DNA from 2 places in the Pseudoalteromonas sp. SR43-7 genome. Region 1 is predicted to be linked to the other one. Evidence: predicted binding sites of a transcription regulator. Region 1 holds the regulator's gene; the other holds the start of a gene.
The links. The regulator sigma-54, encoded in region 1, starts transcription at its own class of promoters, with help from an activator protein. The targets are predictions, from matches to a motif close to GTTGGCACGNNNNTNGNNT.
Positions count from the first base shown of each region.

Region 2: the regulator sigma-54 is predicted to act here: its motif matches at 4,252-4,270, upstream of H5087_RS00790 (CsbD family protein).

Region 1 is NZ_JACJDY010000002.1:86,493-92,126, forward strand. It holds gene kdsC (3-deoxy-manno-octulosonate-8-phosphatase KdsC) at 1-374, shown strand, start outside; gene lptC (LPS export ABC transporter periplasmic protein LptC) at 371-925, shown strand; gene lptA (lipopolysaccharide transport periplasmic protein LptA) at 915-1,460, shown strand; gene lptB (LPS export ABC transporter ATP-binding protein) at 1,457-2,182, shown strand; gene H5087_RS01740 (RNA polymerase factor sigma-54) at 2,252-3,751, shown strand; gene hpf (ribosome hibernation promoting factor) at 3,778-4,065, shown strand; gene ptsN (PTS IIA-like nitrogen regulatory protein PtsN) at 4,070-4,522, shown strand; gene rapZ (RNase adapter RapZ) at 4,541-5,386, shown strand; gene H5087_RS01760 (HPr family phosphocarrier protein) at 5,429-5,634, shown strand, end outside.
Region 2 is NZ_JACJDY010000001.1:169,982-175,615, forward strand. It holds gene H5087_RS00770 ((2Fe-2S)-binding protein) at 1-51, shown strand, start outside; gene H5087_RS00775 (xanthine dehydrogenase family protein molybdopterin-binding subunit) at 48-2,309, shown strand; gene H5087_RS00780 (hypothetical protein) at 2,388-2,831, opposite strand; gene H5087_RS00785 (M15 family metallopeptidase) at 2,841-3,740, opposite strand; gene H5087_RS00790 (CsbD family protein) at 4,011-4,208, opposite strand; gene hrpB (ATP-dependent helicase HrpB) at 4,481-5,634, shown strand, end outside.

The sequences.
Region 1 (5,634 bases):
TTATAAACAGTGGCTTTGAAGTAGCTGTTATTACTGGTCGTCATTCACAGATAGTACAACAACGTATGAGCAGCTTAACCGTACAGCATATTTATCAAGGCCAAGAAAATAAGCTCATTGCCTATCAAGAATTAAAAGATAAACTCAACCTTAGCGATGAACAAATTGCTTATATTGGTGATGACGGTCCTGACATGCCTGTTATGGAGTTAGTAGGCTTTGCCGTTGCAGTAAATGATGCCCACCCACTTATTAAGCGTTTGTCACATTATGTAACGCAAATGCCTGGTGGTTTTGGTGCAGTGAGAGAACTCACCGATTTGCTCATGCTTGAAAATGGTAAAGCATTGACTACACAAGGCACTAGTTCATGAATGCAGCGCGCATAATATTAAGCGTTTTATTCATTAGCTGTATGGTTTGGCTTTGGTACCCTTATTTTACACAAACAAATATTGTGCCTCAGGCTGAGCCTGAAGTTGTTGCTAAGCCTGATTACATAGCTATTGAGCTCAAACAGACAGCCTATGATGAGCAAGGTAAAATTAGCCACAAAGTCACTGCGGCTAAAATGGAGCTATACCAGCAATTAGGTTTCACGTTTTTCGAAAAACCCATTTTTACTTTATATAACGAACAACAAACGTGGCAAATAAATGCAGACGAAGCAACATTATACGAAGATAAACAATTAATTTTAGAAGGTAATGTGGTTGCCAAAAATTTAACCGATAACGCCATGATAGACAAAATCAATGCTGATAATATTCAGGTTGATATAAAGTTATTAACAATGCGTTCGGAGCAACCCGTCATTATCACTGGACCCAATTTAAAAATCACCGGTAAAGGCCTAGAAGCCGACTTAAAAACCGAAGTGATAAAACTAATTAACCATACGCGAACCATATATTATGACCAATAAAATATTAAAATCACTTATAATTCCTACACTTATACTAGCGTTTAATAGTAGTGCTGCAGAACAAAACACGCAACCTGCTGCCAATCAAATTTCAATAAGTGCCGACAAGCAAGAAGGTCAATTAAAAGCTAATGTCGGGATTTTTGAGAAAAACGTTGAGATTATTCACGGTAATCGCCGCATTACAGCCGATCGCCTCGAAGTGCACAAACGTGATGAACTTGGTGATAATAAACAATTATTAATTGCCACAGGTAGCCCTGCGCACTTTGAAGAAAAGCAATCAGACGGCACGACTATGAGCGCCAGTGCTGACGAAGTACGTTATGATGTATCTAAGCGTTTTTTAACGCTTGTTGGTAATGCACAAGTATCGCAAGCCGGACAAAAAATAAATGCTAAAAGCATTACCTACGACATAGAGCAGCAGCTCATCAGTGCCGAAAAAGATGAAAACTCAACTGACCGCGTTCACACAATTTTAGTACCGATCGAAACTAAAAAAAGTAAAAAAGGCGATAAAGGTCAACCATGAGCACATTAAAAGCAGAACTATTGGCAAAAAGCTATAAAGGTCGTGAAGTTGTAAAAAACGTCGGCCTTGAAGTACAAGCTGGCAGTATAGTTGGCTTACTTGGCCCTAACGGTGCTGGTAAAACAACGACTTTTTATATGATTGTAGGGCTTGTTCCTAGCGACAAAGGTAAAATATCTATTGATGATAACGATATTACTCTTTTACCTATGCATAGTCGTGCTAGATTAGGCATAGGCTACTTACCGCAAGAGTCATCAATTTTTAGAAAGCTGACTGTTTATCAAAACTTAATGGCCATTTTAGAAACGCGCAAAGAACTAAATAAACAAGCCAGAGAAGACACGCTCAATAACTTATTAGATGAATTTAGCATACAACACATTCGTGATAGCCAAGGTATGGCATTATCGGGTGGAGAACGTCGTCGTGTAGAAATAGCACGAGCGCTGGCAGCAGATCCTAAATTTATACTACTGGATGAACCGTTTGCCGGTGTTGACCCTATTTCGGTATTAGATATAAAGAAAATAATAGAACATCTTAAAAATCGTGGGATTGGTGTATTAATTACCGACCATAACGTAAGAGAGACCCTTGATGTTTGTGAAAAAGCCTACATTGTTTCTCATGGGGAGCTGATTGCATCAGGTACTCCAGAACACGTATTAAATGATAAAACTGTACGCGATGTTTACTTAGGCGAGCAATTTAGGCTGTAACATTTACGCCATGTCTTTAAGCATCTGCTAGTATTAATTATAACAACATAAAAGGATTGTTAGAGATACATGAGGCAATCACTACAGCTGCGCATGGGCCAGCAACTTACAATGACTCCACAGTTGCAACAAGCTATTCGTTTGTTGCAACTCAGTACATTGGATCTCCAGCAAGAAATACAAGAAGCTCTCGACAGTAATCCACTTTTAGAGGTTGAAGAGGCAGACTATTCTGAAGACGCTGCTGGTAAAAACGAGCAAAAAGCTGATACCGATGACATAACTGTTAGCGCATCTGCTGATGATGCTCCGAGCGAATATGAACAAGATACTGGTGAAGCACTTGCAAAAGACACGCTAAGTGACGACATGGCTATGGATGTTAGTTGGGATGAGTACATGAGTGCCGCTCCTGCAGCATCATCAGGTCCAATGCCTGAAGACGAATCAATATACCAAGGCGCCTCTACTGAAACGCTCCATGAGTATTTAATGTGGCAATTACAACTAACGCCATTTAGCCCTACCGATGAAGCCATCGCTATTGCGATTGTAGAGGCCGTCGATGATTCAGGTATTTTAACTCTCAGTTGCGAAGAAATTTTAGAAAGCTTTAATCAAGAAAACGAAGATGATAACGAAGTTGAACTTGATGAAATTGAAGCGGTATTAAAACGCATCCAACTGTTTGATCCTGTTGGTATTGCTGCACGTAGTTTACAAGAGTGTTTGTGTATTCAGCTTAATCAATTTGATAAAGAAACACCTTACATTAATGAAACGAAAATGATTTTAACCGAGCATATTGATCTATTAGCAGCTCGCGACTATCGTACATTAATGAAAAAAACTAAGCTTAAAGAAGAAGAGCTTAAAGAAGTAATGACACTAATACATACTCTCAACCCAAAACCTGCTGATACTATTGTAAGGGAAGAATCTGAGTATGTTATTCCTGATGTGTCAGTTAAAAAAATTAAAGGCCGCTGGGTTGTCGAATTAAACCCAGATAGCATGCCTAAAATTCGTGTTAATAGCCAATACGCGGCAATGTCTCGCACTGTAAAATCAAGTGGCGACAGCCAGTTTATTCGCTCACATTTACAAGAAGCTAAGTGGTTTATTAAAAGCTTAGAAAGTAGAAACGACACGCTATTAAAAGTTACTAATTGTATTGTTAAGCAACAACAAGGCTTTTTTGAACATGGTCCTGAAGCCATGAAACCAATGGTTTTAAATGATGTCGCTGAAATGGTAGAAATGCACGAATCGACAATTTCGCGCGTGACTACTCAAAAGTACATGCATACACCCCGTGGTATATTTGAGCTTAAATACTTTTTCTCAAGCCATGTAAGTACTGAAAACGGTGGTGAATGTTCATCTACAGCAATACGTGCGCTTATCCGAAAATTAATCGCAGCAGAAAACTCAGCAAAACCATTGAGTGATAGCAAAATAGCGGATATATTGGCTGAGCAAGGAATTAAAGTAGCGAGACGTACAATCGCAAAATACCGCGAATCTCTTGCTATTCCACCGTCAAATCAGCGTAAAAGTCTGATTTAAGACGCTAAACTAAGAGGGTAATGCTTATGCAACTAAACTTAACTGGTCGTCACGTAGAATTAACCGATTCACTAAGAGACTATATTAATACTAAATTTGCGAAGCTTGAAAGACACTCTGATCATATTAATAATGTTCATGTCATTCTCGATGTAGAAAAATTAAATCAAAAAGCAGAAGCCACAATACACGTAAGCGGTGCTGAGCTATTTGCCTCTACAGAACATCAAGATATGTATGCCGCTATTGACTCGTTGATCGACAAGCTCGATCGCCAAGTAATCAAACACAAAGAGAAGCTTGCTCGCCACTAATATGATGAAATTAAGTTCACTTATATGCCAGGACTGCAGCAAAGCTGCGGTCCTTTTTAATAGCAAAAAAAGAATTTTAGAGTTCATTAGCGAACTTGCTCACGACAAACTTCCGTATTTACCGCAACAAGATATTCTTAATGCTTTAATGAGCAGAGAGAAATTAGGTAGTACAGGTATAGGGCGTGGCATTGCTATTCCTCATGGAAGAATGAGCGGTGCAGAAGAGCCTTTGGCTTTAGTGCTCGTTAGCGAAACTCCAATAAACTTTGATGCAATCGATAACCGCCCTGTTGATATTTTTGTCGCACTCATCGTACCAGATGGCGATAACCAGCAGCACTTAAAGACTCTAGCAACCATTGCTGATAAACTAAACAACAAAGATTTTTGTAAACAGTTACGCAGTGCAAAATCTGATACTGAGCTTTACCAAGTTATTGTCGAACAATCATAGTTTTATAAAGGGTGTTAAATGGAGTTAATTATCATAAGCGGCCGTTCTGGTTCTGGAAAGTCGGTTGCTTTGCGCGTTGTAGAAGATTTAGGTTATTATTGCGTTGATAATATTCCAGTAAACCTACTACCTTCATTAGTTCGCAGTGTGTCTGATAGCTACGATAAAATTGCTGTTAGCATAGATGTGCGCAACATCCCTAAAGAACAAGATGAATTTAACGATATTCTTGAATACTTACCAGGCTTTGCAAACCCTACGTTATTTTATTTAGATAGCGACGATCAGACATTGATCAAACGCTTTTCTGAAACACGCAGATTACACCCACTATCAATAGACTCATTGCCGCTTGATTTAGCCATCAAAAAAGAAAAAGAATTACTTGATGTATTAACCACTCGCGCCGACTTTATGATAGATACGACTGATTTAAGTGTTCATCAACTCGCTGAATCTATTCGTGAAAAGATTTTAGGTAAAAAAGATAAGCAACTGATTGTCACATTTGAATCATTTGGTTATAAACACGGTATACCAAAAGAAGCAGACTACGTATTTGATGCACGCTTTTTACCAAATCCACACTGGGAACCAGAGTTAAAGGCTTTAAATGGGTTAGATCAACCGGTTAAAGACTATTTAGCTAATCACAGCATAGTGCAAAAATTCACATGGCAAATTCAAACATTTGTACAAACGTGGTTACCGCATTTAGAACGAAATAACCGCAGTTATTTAACCATTGCTATTGGGTGTACAGGCGGGCAACATCGTTCTGTGTATTTAGCGCAAACTATCGGTGAAAGTTTTGCAATGACACATCCCAATGTAAAAATTCGCCATCGCGAACAAGAAAAATAATATAGCTGAATAATCACCTGTTCAGCTTAGGTAGAGTAAGTTATGCATTGTGAAGATACCTTTTTAATAAAAAACAAATTAGGCTTGCACGCCAGAGCAGCTACTGTGCTTGCGCAATTAGCAGTACAATTTGATGCGACAATCACATTATTCCAAGATGACAAAGAAGCAGCAGGCGATAGCGTACTTGCACTAATGTTACTTGAAAGTAGCCAAGGAAAAGAAGTTAAAGTTGTTTGTAAAGGCCC
Region 2 (5,634 bases), on a different contig from region 1:
ATGGCGAGTGTTCAATATTTTGACCCAAATGAACAAGGGGAAGAAGTATGAACCAAGATAACAAATACTTTGATTTAAACCGCCGTAAGTTTTTAAAAACCAGTGCAATAGGTGCGTTGGTACTCGGTACTTATTTTGTAGGCAGTGCGCCAAGAGCATTTGCGGGTGTATTAGAGCAGCCATCTGAGCAAGCAAAGCGCGCAAACTTATTTATTGCACTGCGCCCAGACGGCAAGGTTGAAATAACCTGCCATCGCTCTGAAATGGGACAGCAAATTCGCACCGCGATTGCACAAATAGTTGCCGATGAAATGGAAGCCGCGTGGGATAAGGTTATTGTTATTCAGGGTAAGGGCGACCCTAAATATGGCGATCAAAATACCGATGGCTCGCGCAGTATTCGCTACAACATGAAGCGCCTGCGTGAAATGGGCGCAAGTGTACGTTACATGATGCAGCATGCTGCCGCTAAGTATTGGAAAGTTGACCCGCAGACCTGTACAGCCAATCAACACGTTGTTACACACAGCTCAGGTAAATCGCTTATTTATAAAGATTTAATCGACTTAGCGCTTACAATAACGCCACCAGAAGCTGACAAACTAACACTTAAAACACGCAAAGAATGGCGCTACATTAATACTGGCATGGCGCACATAGATTTAGCCGATTTAGTAACAGGTAAAGCAATATTTGCAGCCGATGTACGCGAACCAAAAGCGCTGGTGGCTATAATTGAACGTCCGCCAGTGGTAGGCGGTGTTGTTAAGTCGTTTGATGCCAGTGCTACAAAAGCGATAAACGGCGTTTTAGATGTTATTGAAATACCTGCACCAAAAGGCGCGCCGCAGTTTCAGCCAAAAGGCGGTATTGCGATTATAGCTAAAAATACATGGGCTGCATGGCAAGGGCGTAAAGCATTAAAAGTGGTGTGGGATGATGGCAAAAATGGCGATTACAATTCAAAAGAATTTAAAAAGTCATTACTAAAAACTGTACAAACTCCACAGGCAAACATACGTGATAAAGGCGATGCCATGGGCGTGTTGGCTAAATCGAGCAATAAACTCGTAGCTGATTATTACGCGCCGCATCTTGCTCAAGCACCAATGGAGCCGCCGTGTGCAACAGCTATGTACAACAAAGATAGTGTTGATATATGGGCTGCTACGCAAAATCCACAAGCCGATATGAAAACAGTGGCTGCAATGCTTGGCATGGATGAGAGCAAAATTAATGTTCACGTTACCATGTTAGGGGGCGGTTTTGGGCGTAAGTCAAAACCTGACTTTTCAGCAGAAGCAGCTTACCTTTCAATGAAAGTAGGCAAGCCTATTCGTGTGCAATGGACGCGTGAAGACGACATACAACATGGTTTTTACCATGCGGTTTCGGCTCAGCACATTGAAGCATCGCTAGATAAAAATGGCGCTATAGAGTCTTATTTACACCGCACCGCGTTTTCACCAATTACCTCTACCTTTTCAGAAGGGGCGACTACGCCAGGAAGCTTTGAACTGCGCTTAGGATTTACCGATAACCCTATTAACACACCTAATATGAAGTTAGAAAACGGTGATGCGCAAGCCAAAGCACGAATTGGTTGGATGCGCTCTGTATCAAATATTTTTCATGCCTTTGCTATTCAGTCATTTATTGGCGAAGCAGCGCACAAAGCCGGTCGCGACCAAAAAGACTATTTACTAGACACGATAGGTCCGAGTCGTATTGTTGATGTAACTGAGCAAAATGCCACATACGATAATTACGGTGGCGATAAAGCGGTTTATCCTCTAGATATTGGCAGGCTGCGCCATGTTATTGAAAAAGTAGCTGACATGAGTAAATGGGGGCGAGAGCTTCCTAAAGGTCGAGGTTTAGGAATAGCAGCACACAGAAGCTTTTTAACTTACGTAGCTACGGTAGTTGAAGTAGAAGTGTCGGATGCTGGCGATTTAAACGTAATTAAATCGTGGGTTGCCATTGACGCGGGTACGGTTGTAAACACCGACACCGTTAAAAACCAAACCCAAGGTGGTTCTATTTACGGTATTACAACTGCAATCAGCGATGGTATTACCTTTGATAAAGGCCGCGTGCAGCAAAGTAACTTTCATGATTATCGCGTACCGCGTATGAGCGATTCACCACTAGAGGTAGAAGTCGAAATAATACAAAGCGATGCGCCACCAGCAGGCGTAGGCGAGCCCGCAACACCGGTTTACGCCCCTGCATTGTGTAACGCTATTTTTGCAGCTTGCGGTAAACGTATTAGGCAATTGCCTGTAGGTAACCAATTAAAAACGTAAATAACGTACTTTATTTAAGCCGTTAAAAAAACCGCCAAATGGCGGTTTTTTTATTCGTAAGTCTATGTCTTTTCAAACTCATAAATTACATATTTTGCTCACTAAATTTGTATTGATCTGGTTCGGTTTAAACGCACTAATATGTTTAGGTATATTAGCTTGTGTATATTCTAAATGAACATATTGATAAGATTGCGGCTCAATAACTTCCTCAAGTAGGTAGCTCTGCTTAGATTTTTTACTAAATAATACAGAGTAGTTTTTTAAGTCTGCATGTGTGAACTGGTTAGCTCTATAAACATGAAAAGACTCACTGTTTGTGGCAACAAAGCTATTGAGGATAGAGGACCAGTCTGCGTACCACTCAGAATCTTCAAATGGTGTGCTGCCTATAATAATAATAGCTTTATCATTATTATAGTCATCACATAACTGTTTTTCTGAAGATGTTTGTTCAGCTGTTACTACCCCAGTACAGCCCATTAGACTAAAAGCAAAGCATCCTAATAGGATTTTTTTCATTTTAGTATCCTATATAAAAAGTGGGATCATCTGATTGTTTGAAATTAATGATTGGTTAAAAAAGTGCTTAGCTTCATAGTCGAATGTTGAAGCTGATAGCTGCTTATCGAAGTGAGGGGAATCCATCCTGGTAAAGTCGCCCCCCCATCGAAGCCCTCTTTTTTTCATTATATCAATAAATTTAACCGCTGAAGCCGTAGCACTCTTAGTTTTAAAGGCGGTTGAGTTGTTCCAATTAGAGCCATCAACAATATTTAAATCTAAAGCATGCCCAATATAATGTTGGCTGCGTTTTGCTGGCGTTACTACAGCGCCACTTGGAGAAACTCCAAGCTGTCTTATTGTCTGGTTTAAAACCAATTTTAGGCCTAGTTTTTTTGCTTCAATGTTCATTGCTTTTATCTCAGTAATTAAGGTCGCTGAAACTACAAACTCACCTTTCAATACATTTTGGTTTGCAATTAATTTGAAGTTGGGATTGAGCTCTATATTAGTAAAAGTTGCTTCTCTTAACCTTAGCAAGTCCCCTGTACATCGAAAATTGCTAGCGGCCCAGATATTTAGCTCTCGACGAGTAGCTTTGTCAGTTTGCCCAGAGGTACTTCCTTTAAAAGTGGGCAGTTGATTAGTAACCCTTAAATTTTTTAATCGATATGGTGCCGATTTTGCGTTCCATTGGAATAACTTTAATGCGTGTGTAGTTTTTAACCCAAAATCTCCATCAATTTTTGATTTATATGTTCCTAATTTATTGAGTAGTATTTGCAATTCGGATACAAAAGAGTGATTAGCAATGTGACTTTTTCCTTCCCAGATTTGCTTTTTGTCATTGTCTCCTCTTTGAAGAGAAAACCCACCAAATAAATCCGTTACACCAGTTAAAGCTGACACTACAGCATTGTTGTTCATATAAGTTCCTTTAAATTTATAGTTAACCGCACTTATTCCATCGCGATCGTTATATTAGCGATAAAAGAATATAACTAAAGATAAGAAATAGGAAGAATATTTTTCGTTAAGTCATTATGAATACAACGTAAAATTGTAAAATAGATAGTGCCAAAGGCGTAATTTAAACAAATAATTTTAAATTATTAAGGAAAGCTTTATTCAATTGAATTTAGAGGTTTCTATTAAACAAAAAAACCGCCAAATGGCGGTTTTTTTAGAAGTTAGCGATTAGTGAGTTTTTTCAAACTCATCTACTTCACGCTCTGCTTCTTCTTTAGATTTACCATACTGCTGCTGGATTTTCCCCACTAGCTCTGTACGGCTACCTTCAATTTTGTCTAAATCGTCGTCAGTAAGATCGCCCCATTTTTGTTGCGCCTTACCTTTAAGTTCGTTCCAATTACCTTTCATACGATCGCTGTTCATAAGTTTCTCCTTACTTAGATTTATTTAACGTTCACTATAAAAGAAGCAAGGCGTGTACCAACCAGTTAAACTTTTATTTTATGTTTATAGTCAGCAGCTTATATTTTTAAGAGGGGCGTTATCTATATTTCAATAAGTACGTCCTTAAAAAATGTACAGAGCAGCCTGTAATTATTGCTGATTATAAATACGCGTAAACTCACTAGCTTTAGCGGCGCGTTTATTTTTGGTTTTTGTTACAATGCATACAAAGCAATTTTGGGTAAATAGCAGTGCTGCCGGTTCAAAACATATATCAACAACTTGTAACTACATTACAAAGTAATCCTATAACGTTATTACAAGCACCACCTGGTGCAGGTAAATCGACGTGGTTGCCGCTGCAACTCATGCGTGACGGGCATTTTAAACGTATTGTAATGCTAGAGCCTCGCCGTTTAGCTGCTCGTAATATTGCCAGTTATTTAGCAAAGTGCCAAAACGAAAGTGTTGGGCAAAGTGTGGGTTTGCGGATTAGAGGCGAGAGTAAAGTAAGCGCTAATACGCGCCTCGAAATAGTTACCGAAGGTATGTTAACGCGCATGTTGCAAAACGACCCCGAATTAAGCGATATTGATTTACTGATATTTGATGAATTTCATGAGCGTTCAATTGCAGCCGATACCTCACTTGCCTTTGCGCTCGAGACCCAAAGTGCACTGCGTGAAGATTTAACTATTATGCTTATGTCGGCAACGCTAGATACAGAGCGCTATACAGCCTTTTTTGACTGCCCTGTAATTCAATCAAGCGGTCGCAGCTATCCAATAGACGAAGTATACATACCTATAAAAGATGAAAGTCGCTGGCTTGATGCAATTCCTAACATAATAAAACAAGCACTTAATGATCAAACAGGCAGCGCGTTGGTGTTTTTACCTGGGCAGTTTGAGATATTACGCGTGCAACAAGCACTGAACGATTTACCCAGTAACTGCCAAGTTGCAACGCTATTTGGCGAGCAAGATAAAGCCAATCAGCAAGCTGCTATTGCTCCTGCACCAAACGGTATGCGCAAAGTGGTGCTTACCACCAATGTAGCCGAAACCAGTTTAACTATTGAAGGCATACGCATTGTAATTGACAGCGGCAAGCGCCGTGCAGCGACCTTTAATTTAAAAACAGGGGTCACAGAGCTCACAACACAAAGTATATCGCGCTCCTCTGCTGTGCAGCGAGCAGGACGTGCAGGGCGAATAGAGCCGGGCATTGTTTATCGAATTGGCTCAAAGCAAACCTTTGAGCGACGTAATAGCCACGACAATCCCGAAATACTCACATCAGACATAAGCCAACTTATGCTTGAGGCAAAGCAATGGGGAGCCAGTATTGATGAGCTAACCTTGCTCGATAAGCCCACTGAGCAACAATGCGAGCAAGCAAGTAA